4 regions of the Scandinavium sp. UTDF21-P1B genome follow, and region 1 is predicted to be linked to each of the others. Evidence: predicted binding sites of a transcription regulator. Region 1 holds the regulator's gene; each other region holds the start of a gene.
The links. The regulator CRP, encoded in region 1, controls carbon source genes, mostly activating them, when cyclic AMP is high. The targets are predictions, from matches to a motif close to ATGTGANNNNNNTCACAT.
Positions count from the first base shown of each region.

Region 2: the regulator CRP is predicted to act here: its motif matches at 1,897-1,914, upstream of drpB (cell division protein DrpB).
Region 3: the regulator CRP is predicted to act here: its motif matches at 1,141-1,158, upstream of ldtB (L,D-transpeptidase).
Region 4: the regulator CRP is predicted to act here: its motif matches at 2,056-2,073, upstream of AB1287_RS15430 (PTS mannitol transporter subunit IICBA).

Region 1 covers NZ_JBFLVD010000018.1:296,716-299,865, forward strand. Annotated here, with positions in the region: gene AB1287_RS16500 (YccS/YhfK family putative transporter) at 1-1,641, opposite strand, end outside; gene crp (cAMP-activated global transcriptional regulator CRP) at 1,701-2,333, opposite strand; gene AB1287_RS16510 (OsmC family protein) at 2,640-3,044, shown strand; gene AB1287_RS16515 (phosphoribulokinase) at 3,139-3,150, opposite strand, start outside.
Region 2 covers NZ_JBFLVD010000025.1:213,360-216,509, forward strand. Annotated here, with positions in the region: gene AB1287_RS18925 (DNA cytosine methyltransferase) at 1-753, opposite strand, end outside; gene AB1287_RS18930 (phosphohydrolase) at 811-1,506, opposite strand; gene drpB (cell division protein DrpB) at 1,558-1,836, opposite strand; gene AB1287_RS18940 (VasL domain-containing protein) at 2,140-3,150, opposite strand, start outside.
Region 3 covers NZ_JBFLVD010000011.1:30,150-33,299, reverse strand. Annotated here, with positions in the region: gene AB1287_RS06745 (ABC-F family ATPase) at 1-1,028, opposite strand, end outside; gene ldtB (L,D-transpeptidase) at 1,256-2,176, shown strand; gene AB1287_RS06735 (GntR family transcriptional regulator) at 2,285-2,998, opposite strand; gene AB1287_RS06730 (PTS sugar transporter subunit IIC) at 3,012-3,150, opposite strand, start outside.
Region 4 covers NZ_JBFLVD010000018.1:46,505-49,654, forward strand. Annotated here, with positions in the region: gene AB1287_RS15430 (PTS mannitol transporter subunit IICBA) at 1-1,795, opposite strand, end outside; gene AB1287_RS15435 (glutathione S-transferase) at 2,319-2,927, shown strand.

The DNA of each region.
Region 1 (3,150 bases):
CCGCATACGTTGATACGCCAGCGCGGGTGCCTGCGGGTCGTTGCTGAGGATGAGGCGAATGGCTTCCTGATCCGCTTCCAGCGCCTGCTGGGCATTCTTTCGCAGCAATCCGCTTTGCCACTGCGGCCAGAGCCAGACCATGCCACCAAAGGCAATCAGGCAGCCTATCAGCGTGTCGATCAGGCGGGCGACAATGAACTGATCGCCATTCAGCGTCAGCAGCTGAATGGTATACACCGCGGTGACCGTAAAACCGACGGTCGCCCAGCCGTAGCTTTTACGGATAATCAAATAGCTCACCAGCGTAATAATCAGCATGGCCGCCAGCGCGTAGCCTTCAGGGGCATGAAAGTGCAATGTGATACCGGCGATGGTCAGCCCGGCAAGCGTGCCTGCTGCGCGGTGAAAAATTCGTACCCTCGTTGCGCCGTAGCCGTTCTGCGTGACCAGAAGAACCGTCATCAGGATCCAGTAAGGTTTGGGCAGGTGCAACGCGGACCCCATCAGGCTGGCGATGCTCAGCATGACGCTGATGCGCGCCGCATTGCGCAGTGCAGCTGATTTTAGTGACAGATAACTTTTCAGCGCGGCAAACAGCGGCAGGCGTCGCTCGTTATCAGCCATCAGGTTGCGTGGGTAGAGCGGTCTTTGCATGCGTAGTACCCGCGCAATGCGGCCAAAGTGCCAGACGCAAAACTGCCCGACGGGATTATCCGGATGCTGGCGGGCGATCTTTTCCAGCGCGCCGATCTGCTTATCCATGCTAAAGCGTAGCGGAAAGCGGTGATACAGAATGTCATCGGCCATCACCCGCAGACGTGCGGCGATGGTTTGTGCGTTCCAGCGGATCACCGCTTCGGCGTGGCTACGCTCGACCAGCTTTTGCACCTCGGCGGGCTGATGCAGGCTGACGGAGATGTGCTCCTGTAAATCGAGCCCCATCTGAAAGGCGCGCAGCAGGCGTTTATAATCGTGGTTTTTGTTAGCGGCGAGCATATGCAGCTGCTGATAGCACTGGGTAATGAGATCAACGGCCTTTTGCTGGCGAGTCAGCAGCGGTGGCAACGCTTTTTCCGGATCGGTGTGCTGGGTCAGCAGGCTGTATTTGGCTTCGCAGTAATCGGCCAGCTGGCGGTAAAGCAGGCTCAGGGACTCGCGCAGGGGCTGTTCGCGCCACATCCAGAACCAGAACCAGTTAAACAGCCCGTACCACAGCGTGCCCAGCGCGTAGATAAGCAGCGGCTGCCAGACAGGCATGTTACCCGCGAGGCTCAACGTAAAAATCGAGGCGATCAGCGATGCGGGCAGCAGACGCGCATGCAGCGAACTGATTTCGGCGGTAACGCCCAGGGTCATTGCCAGGACGGTCAGAATTAAGGGCAGCGGCACGGTGTGTGCCAGCAGCAGCTGTACCGCCAGGCTGCATCCGGCAAACAGCGAACCACCAACAATCAGGCGTTTAAAGAAGCGCTTGTGGGGCGTGTCGAGACCGGCAATGTTGCAGCAGGCCGGGACTAAGGAGAACAGCAGACCGTACTTGAGATACCCCAGCACCAGGCCGATAGCCACAGGGGTGCATAACACCAGGGTTTGCCGCAGTGCGTAGTTAATTTCCGGGTGATAAATTAGCCTGCGCCACATAGCAATAGCAGTAGAGACAAAAACGGCGTACTGCAGGAGCAATACGCCGTCAAGCGAACTTAGCGGGTGCCGTAAACGACGATGGTTTTGCCGTGCGCGGAGATCAGGTTCTGATCTTCCAGCATTTTCAGGATACGGCCAACGGTTTCACGGGAGCAGCCCACGATCTGACCGATTTCCTGACGGGTGATTTTGATTTGCATACCGTCCGGGTGGGTCATGGCATCGGGCTGTTTTGCCAGGTTCAACAGCGTCTGCGCGATACGACCGGTAACGTCGAGGAAGGCAAGGTTACCTACTTTTTCAGAAGTGACCTGCAGGCGACGTGCCATCTGAGAAGAGAGGCGCATCAGAATATCCGGATTCACCTGGATAAGCTGACGGAATTTTTTATAGGAAATTTCAGCCACTTCACAGGCGGTTTTCGCCCGGACCCATGCACTACGCTCCTGGCCTTCTTCGAACAGGCCAAGCTCACCGATGAAATCGCCCTGGTTGAGGTAAGAGAGAATCATCTCTTTGCCTTCTTCGTCCTTGATGAGTACTGCCACAGAGCCTTTCACGATGTAGTACAGCGTTTCTGCTTTTTCACCCTGGTGAATCAGCGTGCTCTTGGAGGGGTACTTATGAATATGGCAATGAGACAAGAACCATTCAAGGGTAGGGTCTGTTTGCGGTTTGCCAAGCACCATGCGCGGTTATCCTCTGTTATAAGCTGACTCCAGCGGCAGACACGACACTGCCACTGGCTTTGCATTCATATCCTTCCCTGTACCTGGGAAGTCGGCTGTCGGATTTGACTGCAGCCTGTTGTCTGATGTCCTCTGCATACATGCATTACTTCAATGTATTACTGTAGCATCCCGACTGTTTTAGCATAGCTTTTGCCGCGTGTCTCCTGGTGTCTCGCTTCAGCATGACGCACGTCGCCTTCCGTTGCGAGATTTGTTATGTGCGCGTAATCTGTCAGGAAAATTGCAACTCTGGAGTTAACAATTATGCAAGCGCGTGTGAAATGGGTTGAAGGCTTAACCTTCCTCGGTGAGTCAGCTTCTGGCCACCAGATCCTGATGGACGGCAACTCCGGGGATAAAGCGCCAAGCCCGATGGAAATGGTGCTGATGGCAGCAGGGGGGTGCAGTGCGATAGACGTTGTTTCCATCCTGCAAAAGGGCCGTCATGACGTGACGGACTGTGAAGTGAAGCTCACTTCAGAGCGTCGCGAGGAAGCGCCGCGCCTGTTTACCCACATCAACCTGCACTTCATCGTGACCGGTAAAGATCTGAAAGAAGCTGCGGTATCGCGTGCGGTGGATCTGTCTGCGGAAAAATACTGCTCTGTGGCGCTGATGCTGGAGAAAGCGGCGAAAATCACCCACTCGTTTGAAGTGGTGGAAGGGTAATGCCCTCTACGGCCTGATGCCCTCACCCCGATCCTCTCCCCGTGGGAGAGGGAGCAAACATTAAAAACCTTCTCTTCAGAGAAGGTTTTGCAATTTATATCGCCCG
Region 2 (3,150 bases), on a different contig from region 1:
GCCGAGTGCGTCCAGCGTCTGCATGATGATGCGGAAGGTTTTCCCGCCGTCGTGGCTTTTCAGGTTCTTGACGTTTTCCAGCACGAATATGGCCGGGCGACAGGCGTCAATGATGCGCGCCACGTCGAAAAACAGCGTGCCCTGCGTATCACAGGCAAAGCCATGCGCGCGGCCCAGCGCATTTTTCTTCGACACGCCAGCCAACGAAAACGGCTGACACGGGAAGCCCGCGAGCAGCACGTCATGCTGAGGGATGATAGTGCGAATATGCGTAGCAGCCTCGCCGTCGCTGACGTCCGGTTTATTGCTGAGGGTCACATCGCGAATATCTTCATTAAACTGATGTTCTACCGGATCGCAGTACCAGTTGGCTTTGTAGGTCCGAACCGCGTGCTTGTTCCATTCGCTGGTAAAAACGCACTTTCCGCCGATGGCTTCAAAACCATGGCGGATGCCACCTATTCCGGCAAAGAGATCGATAAAGCGAAACTGCTCCGGCTGGCCTGACGGCTGAGGTAAGAGTGCCGCAAGCCTTGCAAACTCACGCTCGCCCAGACGACGGTTGATTTTCCCGTTCTCCGCTGCGCGTTTGAGAATAGCCGGGCTCCAGTGCTGTTCGCCAACGGCGTTGAGCGTGGCAACCAGCGTCTTCACGTCGTAAATGGTGAGCAGTTGGGTAACTAAAGCCTGTGCGTCTGGCCCGGAAAATTCCGCGTCCTGCGCTGGGAGAGTGCGAGTAAGTATGTGCTGCATATCAGTAACCGGGGCAGACTATTTTCGCTGAGAGTAACACAGTTTCCCGATCCCGGCTCAGGCTGGCGGCGCAAAACGCGCCAGAATCGCCCGATCGTACTCCAGATAATCGCCCTGCAGCTCAGCGCTGATTTTTGCCATAAACTCGACCAGATAGCGGGCATTGTGATTTGCCAGCGCTTTCCCCTTCACCGTTTGCATTGTGACAGGCAGGCCAAGAAGCTTATTCTGGAAGTGATCGAGGGCATAACGCTTATCGTTTAGCGGGCGCGAATCCGCAAAAGGATCGTCGGCGTTGAACAACGAAAAATTGAGTTTTCCCGCCACCGCAAACACGCGGGCGAGCCCAATCGCGCCTAATGATTCCAGCCGATCGGCATCCTGAACGATCTTCGCTTCCAGCGTTTCAGGGGGTATATTTGCGCTGTGGCTGTGTGCTTCGATGGCGTGCATTACCGCGGGGAGAAGCGATTCCGGGAAGTCAGGAAAATCTTCATGCAGAATCGTCCGCGTTTTTTGGGCCGCCAGGCGTGAAGAGCTGCTGCGCTCCGGGTGATTTTTCGGCAGGCTGACGATGTCATGGAAATAGCAGGCGGTGAGAATCACAAGCTCGTCGACATCTTCATCGACGGACAAGCGTTGAGCCGTGGCCCAAACGCGGCGAAAGTGAGAAATATCATGTGCCGCATCATCATCCATGTGGTGCGCCATCAACCACTCTTCAAAACGCTGTTGCCAGGAGTGCACGGGGATTCGCCTCTCTACATTATCGGAACGAAGAGGCGAGCATAGCAGCTTTTTATGTCAGCTTCCCGATGGCTCAGAACGACGGGGCCGGGTGTACCAGGCGATTCCACCGAGGATAGCTCCCACCACGCTCAGCACCAGAAAACCGAACAGCGCGCCCAGCCATTTCCCCATGGTCAAACCGAGCTCCCCTTCAGGCATGGCACCGGGATTGGGATCGATCTGACTGACCACCCAGAAGTAGCGCAGCATAGCCCAGATAAAATAGCCACAAAACGCATAAAAAACCCACAGCGCCAGCATACCGCCGGGACCACGCGAAGCTCTTTCTTCCATTAAGAGAAGCCCTTCCTTTTCACAGAGAAATGTTTCATTTTTCACTTACCATTGCCACAAATGTGATTCTCGTCACATTATAACCCTGTTGTGCCGCCAGAAAAGCCTACGGAGACCTCGTCAGGGAATGACTTATCGTTCATTTGATCTCTGGCAATGTTCACCGGAGCTGTCGCTCACGATTGTGGCGTGGATTTCTCATTGGATTGTTCAGAATAAATGCTGCGACATGCAGGATTTTGTCAACGTTTTCAGGCACGAAAGAGTCTCTTGTGACTGAAGAGAAACGTATCGAAGCAGCAATCAAGGCTGCTCCAGCGAGGAATATCTATGCTGCAGGCCACTAAAATGCTGTAGGATCTGCTGCTGTGTAGCCAACGCTGCGTCGCCTTCCTGAGTTTGCAGAAGGCGTAACTGTTCCTCCAGCGGAATCGACTGACCGAAGCTGTTTATCATCCCGTATACGCTCGACTTCAGCTCACTGACGGTAATGTATTTGCCCTTTTGACCATCCAGCGCGTTGAGGCGGTCTGCCAGCTGCTGCAGCTGCTGCATCCCGGTATACCAGCCAGTCAGAGAAGCATCGGAAATTGCGCTGGCGGCCATTCGTTGTTGCCACTGCCTGCTCATTCCTGCCACTTCAGGGTCATCGGGCCACAGAACCTTTGCCTGAGCCAGCAGCCCGTTGCCATACCGGTATGCCCAGTCGGGCGGCAGCGAAGCCAGCCTGTCCAGCTGTGATGATGCCCTTTTTAGCCAGGCTGCCGGGTCAGGTTTGACTTTGCTCGATTGCTGTAATGCCTGGATTTGTGTCGTGCTCAGCGGCTGAGGAAGCGGTGCCACCGAAGCAACAAGCGCATCAGCGGCTTCGTCCACACTGTGTGCATAATGCCAGCCGGTTAATGCGATGGCACCGGCAACCAGTGCGGAACAGGCTCCCGCCAAAAACACCGGCCAGCGCTTCGGCGCCGGTGGCGTTTCCTGTACAACCTGCACGTTTACCTCCGGTTCAGGGCGTATGACGTACACGAGGCGGCTAACGGGTGAGGCCTCCTCTTCCGCGGGCACCGCAGCCAGCGCCTGTGGCGGAAGCGTTACTGCTGGTTGCGTATCGTTCGGCGAAGCGCTGTTTTCCAGCCGGGTTAATGTGCTGTTTATTTGCTGCATCAGCGGAGTCGTCTGACAGGCATGCTTCAGCTCCTGACGCGCCAGAATATCGTACATGCTCTGCAACAGCCCTTGCGCCTGTATCAGCGCCGGTAAATCCCCATGGCTAAGTGAAAAGGTGCGAAACAGCTTCTGTAAGCGCTGAAA
Region 3 (3,150 bases), on a different contig from region 1:
TCCAGCAGCAGATTGAAGTTCTTGAACAGAGGACCGTCTTCAAACCCTTTGGTGAGCGCTTCCACTTCCAGCGCGTTACGGAACAGTTTCTTGTCCTGCTCAAAGCGAATGAACGGGTTCTGGCGGCTGGACGCTTTCACTTCTTCCAGCTTGATCTTATCAATCTGGCGGGCACGAGAGGTTGCCTGACGAGATTTAGAGGCGTTGGCGCTGAAACGGCTAACGAAGGATTGCAGGTCAGCAATCTGCGCTTTTTTCTTGGCGTTATCGGCCAGCAGACGCTCACGGGCCTGAGTGGCCGCCGTCATATATTCATCGTAGTTGCCTGGATAAACGCGCAGTTCGCCGTAGTCCAGATCCGCCATGTGGGTGCAGACCATATTCAGGAAGTGACGGTCGTGCGAAATGATAACCATGGTGCTGTCGCGCTCGTTGAGCGTCTGTTCCAGCCAGCGAATGGTGTCGATGTCCAGGTTGTTCGTCGGTTCATCGAGCAGCAGGATATCCGGATTAGAGAACAGCGCCTGTGCCAGCAGCACACGCAGCTTCCAGCCGGGTGCGACTTCACTCATCGGGCCGTAGTGCTGCTCCAGCGGAATACCCACGCCGAGCAGCAGTTCACCCGCGCGGGATTCGGCAGAGTAGCCGTCCATTTCGCCGTAGGCGACTTCAAGATCGGCCACTTTGTAGCCCTCTTCTTCGCTCATTTCCGGCAGCGCGTAAATGCGATCGCGCTCCTGCTTCACTTCCCACAGTTCGGCGTGGCCCATGATCACCGTATCAAGCACGGAGAACTCTTCAAAGGCGAACTGATCCTGGCGCAGCTTACCGATGCGCTCATTAGGATCGAGCGAAACGTTGCCGAGGGTCGGCTCCAGGTCGCCCCCCAGAATTTTCATAAAGGTGGATTTACCGCTTCCGTTGGCGCCAATCAGGCCGTAACGGTTGCCGCCGCCAAATTTGACGGAGATGTTTTCGAACAGCGGCTTACTGCCGAACTGCATAGTGACGTTGCTGGTAACTAACACGGGCGTATCCTGAAAGATGTGACAAACGGCCTATTTTGCCACAAATCCGAATAAAAATCGCCTTGCTCGTGCACGGGCTACACTGTCACCATGGAACCAGACGGTGAAAAAAGTGTGATTTCGTCCACATCTGATTTCCCTGCGGCGTGGAATGCACCTATAATGCGCTCCCATTAAAGGTTCCTTTTCTCCAACAACAGCCTGCTGGCATCGATACTTCGCACAACATGAAAATGAAATTATCTACGCTTTTCGCGGCAGCTTTTGCCGTTATGGGCTTTTGCAAAACTGCATCTGCTGTGACCTATCCTCTGCCAACCGACGGAAGCCGTCTGATTGGCCAGAATCAGGTGGTCACTATCCCGGAAGATAACAAGCAGCCGCTTGAGTATTTTGCTGCGCAGTATCAGATGGGTCTGTCCAACATGACCGAAGCCAACCCTGGCGTCGACGTGTACCTGCCAAAAGGTGGCACGGTGTTGAACATCCCTCAGCAGCTGATCCTGCCTGATACGGTACATGAAGGCATCGTGATTAACAGCGCTGAAATGCGTCTGTACTACTACCCGAAAGGCACCAACACGGTAATCGTGCTGCCAATCGGTATCGGCCAGCTGGGGAAAGATACCCCAATTAACTGGACCACCAAGGTTGAACGTAAGAAAGCGGGCCCAACCTGGACGCCGACTGCGAAAATGCACGCGGAATATATTGCCGCAGGCGAACCGCTGCCGGCCGTTGTTCCCGCAGGTCCGGACAACCCGATGGGTCTGTACGCCCTGTATATCGGTCGTCTGTATGCTATCCACGGCACCAATGCTAACTTCGGTATCGGCCTGCGCGTGAGCCACGGCTGCGTGCGTCTGCGTAACGACGACATCAAGTTCCTGTTCCAGAACGTGCCAGTTGGGACGCGCGTGCAGTTCATCGATGAGCCTGTGAAAGCCACCACCGAGCCGGACGGCAGCCGCTACATTGAGGTTCACAACCCGCTGTCAACCACCGACGCTCAGTTCAACGGCGGTGAAGTCGTACCAATCACCCTGACCAAATCCGTGCAGGCAGTGACGGGTCAGAGCGATGTGGATTCCACCGTTGTGGACCAGGCCGTTCAGGATCGCTCAGGGATGCCAGTTCGCCTGAACTGATCCTTCAGCGCTGAGGACAAAAAAAAGCAGGTTGCGAAACCTGCCTTTTTTATTACCTGATGGCGCTGCGCTTATCAGGCCTACAAATCGGTAACCCCGTAGGCCCTGTCAGCCATTATTCACAATCACAATTCCGCCGTGATCGTACCGATAATGACAATGGGCATACTCCAGCGGCGTGCCGTCTTCCAGGTAGATAACCTGCTCCACTTCCAGCACCGGATCGCCCGCCTCGCAAACTAAATACTGCTGCTCCAGCTCGCCGGGCTTGATGGCACGCACGACGCGATACGAACCCATAATTTTCAGCCCAAGCGTTTCGACGTACTGAAATACCGAGCTTTCGAGATGGCTTTTGTTCAGACCGGGCACCAGGCTCACCGGCATGACCGTCGCATCCAGCGACATCGGTTCGCCGTTCAGCAGGCGCAAACGAATGAAGTCGTACACCGGCGCATCGGCGTTAATCAGCAGCGAGCTCTGCTCTTTTTCCGTCGGGAAGCGCAGCTCGAAGCGCACCACCTGGCTACTGACCGTGCCCAGATGTTCCCAGGTTTTGGTGGCACCAAAATAGTCGCTGCCGGGCAGATCCCACTGCGAAAGCTGGAGGAAGTTCTTACGCACGAAGGTTCCCTGCCCCTGGCGCGTATAAATCAGCCCTTCAACGATCAGCTGGCGCATCGCCTGCTGGATGGTCATGCGGCTGGTCTGGAACTCTGCCGCTAGCGCAAACTGGTCGGGCAACGGGGCGCTCGCGGGATACCGCTGGCTGATAATGCGCTTCTTAATTTCCCGCGCGATAGTAAGGTATTTCGCCGCCACAGCCCGTCCTTATTTATTCATTTATCCCGTTGTTTTTTAAGGCCACTCGCTCTGCAATCTTGAGGAAAGGCAGGTAGAAGAATACACCAAAGACGATGATTATCAACTGAACCACCACCGCTCGCCAGTCGCCCGCGGTTGCCAGCCAGGCG
Region 4 (3,150 bases), 250 kb from region 1:
TATTGCGGGCCGCGATACCAATGACCAGGCGGGCAATGTCGTCCGGCTCATCGCCAAATTTCACGCCATCCGGGTACTGGCAGAATACCACACCCGTTTTCAGCACACGGTCTTTGGCTTCGATGGTGCCGTGTGGAACCGCGATGGACTCACCCAGGTAGGTCGGGGTCAGTTTTTCACGCTCCAGCATTGCTTCCACGTATTCCGGCTCAACGTAGCCGCCTTTCACCAGTTGCTCACCGGCGAAGCGGATGGCTTCTTCTTTGCTGAAGGCTTTGCAGCCGAGGAAGATGTTTTCCGCGCCGAGCTTGAACAGATGACTGTCGTCCTGCTCGAAGCTGCCCTGCAGGGTTTCGCGCACTTTCACTTCGTTATCTTCATGACGCTGTGCCGCCACCAGACGCTCGGTCAGGCTGGTGTAGAGGCCGCTGTCGAGGAAGTTGGTCAGCGAGATGTGCTGAGCCTGCGGCACCTGGCGCATTGCACGCTCGGTCAGGTCGCGGTGAGTGATCACCAGGTCGACGTCCGGCGGCAGGTTGTTGATCGCGCTGTTGGTAACGGAGATGTTGGTGAGACCCGCATCCGCGACTTTCTTACGCAGCACGCCTGCACCCATTGCGCTGGAGCCCATACCGGCATCGCAGGCAACGATGATTTTGCGCACGTGGCTCAGATCGTTGGTCACATCGCCCGCCGTCAGCGGCGATGCTGCACCTTTAGACTCGGCTTTCATGTCCTGCATACGACGGGTTGCCGCTTCGATATCGTCTTCTTCTTTTACCTTGCTGGTTTTCAGCAGGATGGAAGAGACCACGAAGGAGACCGCCATGGCTGCAAAGATAGCCGCGATGTTGGCGAAGTATGCGCCTTTCGGGGTCATTGCCAGTACTGCCAGGATAGAACCTGGGGAAGCCGGAGACACCAGGCCACCGTTCAGCACGCTCAGGGTGAACACGCCGGTCATACCGCCGAGGATAACGGCCAGGATCAGACGTGGGTTCATCAGCACATAAGGGAAGTAAATTTCGTGGATACCGCCCAGGAAGTGGATGATAGCCGCGCCGCCTGCGGACTGTTTCGCGCTACCGCGACCGAAGAACATGTACGCCAGCAGGACGCCCATACCCGGACCCGGGTTCGCTTCAATCAGGAAGAAGATGGACTTGCCGAGGTCATGAGACTGCTGAATGCCCAGCGGCGAGAAGATACCGTGGTTGATGGCGTTGTTGAGGAACAGGATTTTCGCCGGTTCAACAAAGATGGATGCCAGCGGCAGCATGTCGTGGGCAACCATAAAGTTAACGCCCGCCGCCAGAATTTTGGACAGTACTTCAACCGCAGGACCAATGCCGAGGAACGCCAGAATGGCGAGGATCATCCCGATGATACCGGCGGAGAAGTTGTTCACCAGCATTTCGAAACCGGACTTGATCTTGCCGTCTACCCAGACGTCGAAGCGTTTAATCGCCCAGCCGCCCAGAGGACCGGCGATCATCGCGCCGAGGAACATCGGCATATCGGCGCCGACGATAACGCCCATGGTAGTAATCGCACCAACCACGCCACCGCGGTCACCGCCAACCAGACGACCACCGGTATAACCGATGAGCAGTGGCAGCAGATAGGTAATCATTGGGCCGACAAGCTTCGCCAGCGTTTCGTTTGGCAGCCACCCTGTTGGAATGAATAACGCGGTAATGATACCCCACGCGATAAACGCGCCGATATTTGGCATTACCATGTTGCTGAGGAAGCGACCAAAGCTTTGCACCTTGATCTTGAAATCGGATGACATAACAACACCCCTTCTTATGTGTTTGCTGACGCGCGGGAATGAAGCCCGAGGTTTCTTGTTAATTGGCGGCGGAAATAGCCGGACCCTGTAGATGATGCGAAATCTGGCACTGAATCGATAAACTGTCCAGCGCGCGCCCCTTGGTGTGATCTAAGTCACGTTAATATAGGGTGTCATGTCGTAATTGAAGTGATCATCGTCACAAAATGGGGGTGTAAAAAAAGTACTAAGCGCAAAAAATCGCCCCGACAAGGCTGTTAATGTGATGTTAATCACATTTATGCAGCGATGCTTTGTTGTTAATGTGTGACTGGCATCACAATATATTTTCATCCGGAGAACGCCGATTGTGACCCGGCGCAAACTCTTCTCCGCACCGGGCAACGCCTTGTAACTCCCTTACAGTGCCTCGTTTTTTATTCTTCACCCGATTGTTGGCATAAAGATGACAATTTCACTGCCAACCCGAACCTGCCAGGTCATACTGAAGGATTCTCTTTTTGTTGGCGAAAAGGACAGAGTGATGAAACTGATTGGCAGCTATACCAGCCCGTTTGTGCGCAAGATTTCCGTTCTCCTGCTGGAGAAGGGCATCGCGTTCGAGTTTATCAATGAGATGCCGTATAACGCGGTAAACGGCGTGGCGAAGTATAACCCGCTGGGGAAAGTCCCTGCGCTGGTCACCGACGACGGCGAATGCTGGTACGACTCACCGATCATTGCGCAATACATTGAGCTACTGGATATTGCGCCTGCGCTGGTGCCGCGCGATGCCAAAGCTGCGCTGCACGTGCGTCAGCTGGAGTCCCTTGCCGATGGCATTATGGACGCCGGGCTGGTTTCAGTGCGCGAACAGGCGCGCCCGGCGGCACAGCAATCCCCCGACGAGCTTCTTCGCCAGCGCGAGAAAATCAGCCGTGGTCTGGACGCGCTGGAAGGATTTGCCGCCGACGGTACGCTGAAGGCCGATGAGCTGAATCTGGCAACCATTGCCGTCGCCTGTGCCGTGGGATATCTCAATTTTCGTCATATCTCGCCGGGCTGGTGCGCCACTCGACCGCATCTGGTCAGGCTGGTGGAAGCCCTCTTCCAGCGCGACAGCTTTGCCCGCACCGAGCCGCCTAAAGCCTGAAGTGAAGGTTTCCCTCTCTTTCCGGAGAGGGAGCCAGCCCTCTTTTATATTCATAAAATGAATATAAACATTATTGTTTATGTATGATCTTTCTTAATGAAAACGCACCACGCAAGAATATATTTTCCCGGCTGATTGTCTTTTAAGGTGATTTCCCTTCGTTATATTGTGGGTGATTTTGCTTATATAAGAATTTTCATGCTCAATGGTTAAATATCACATT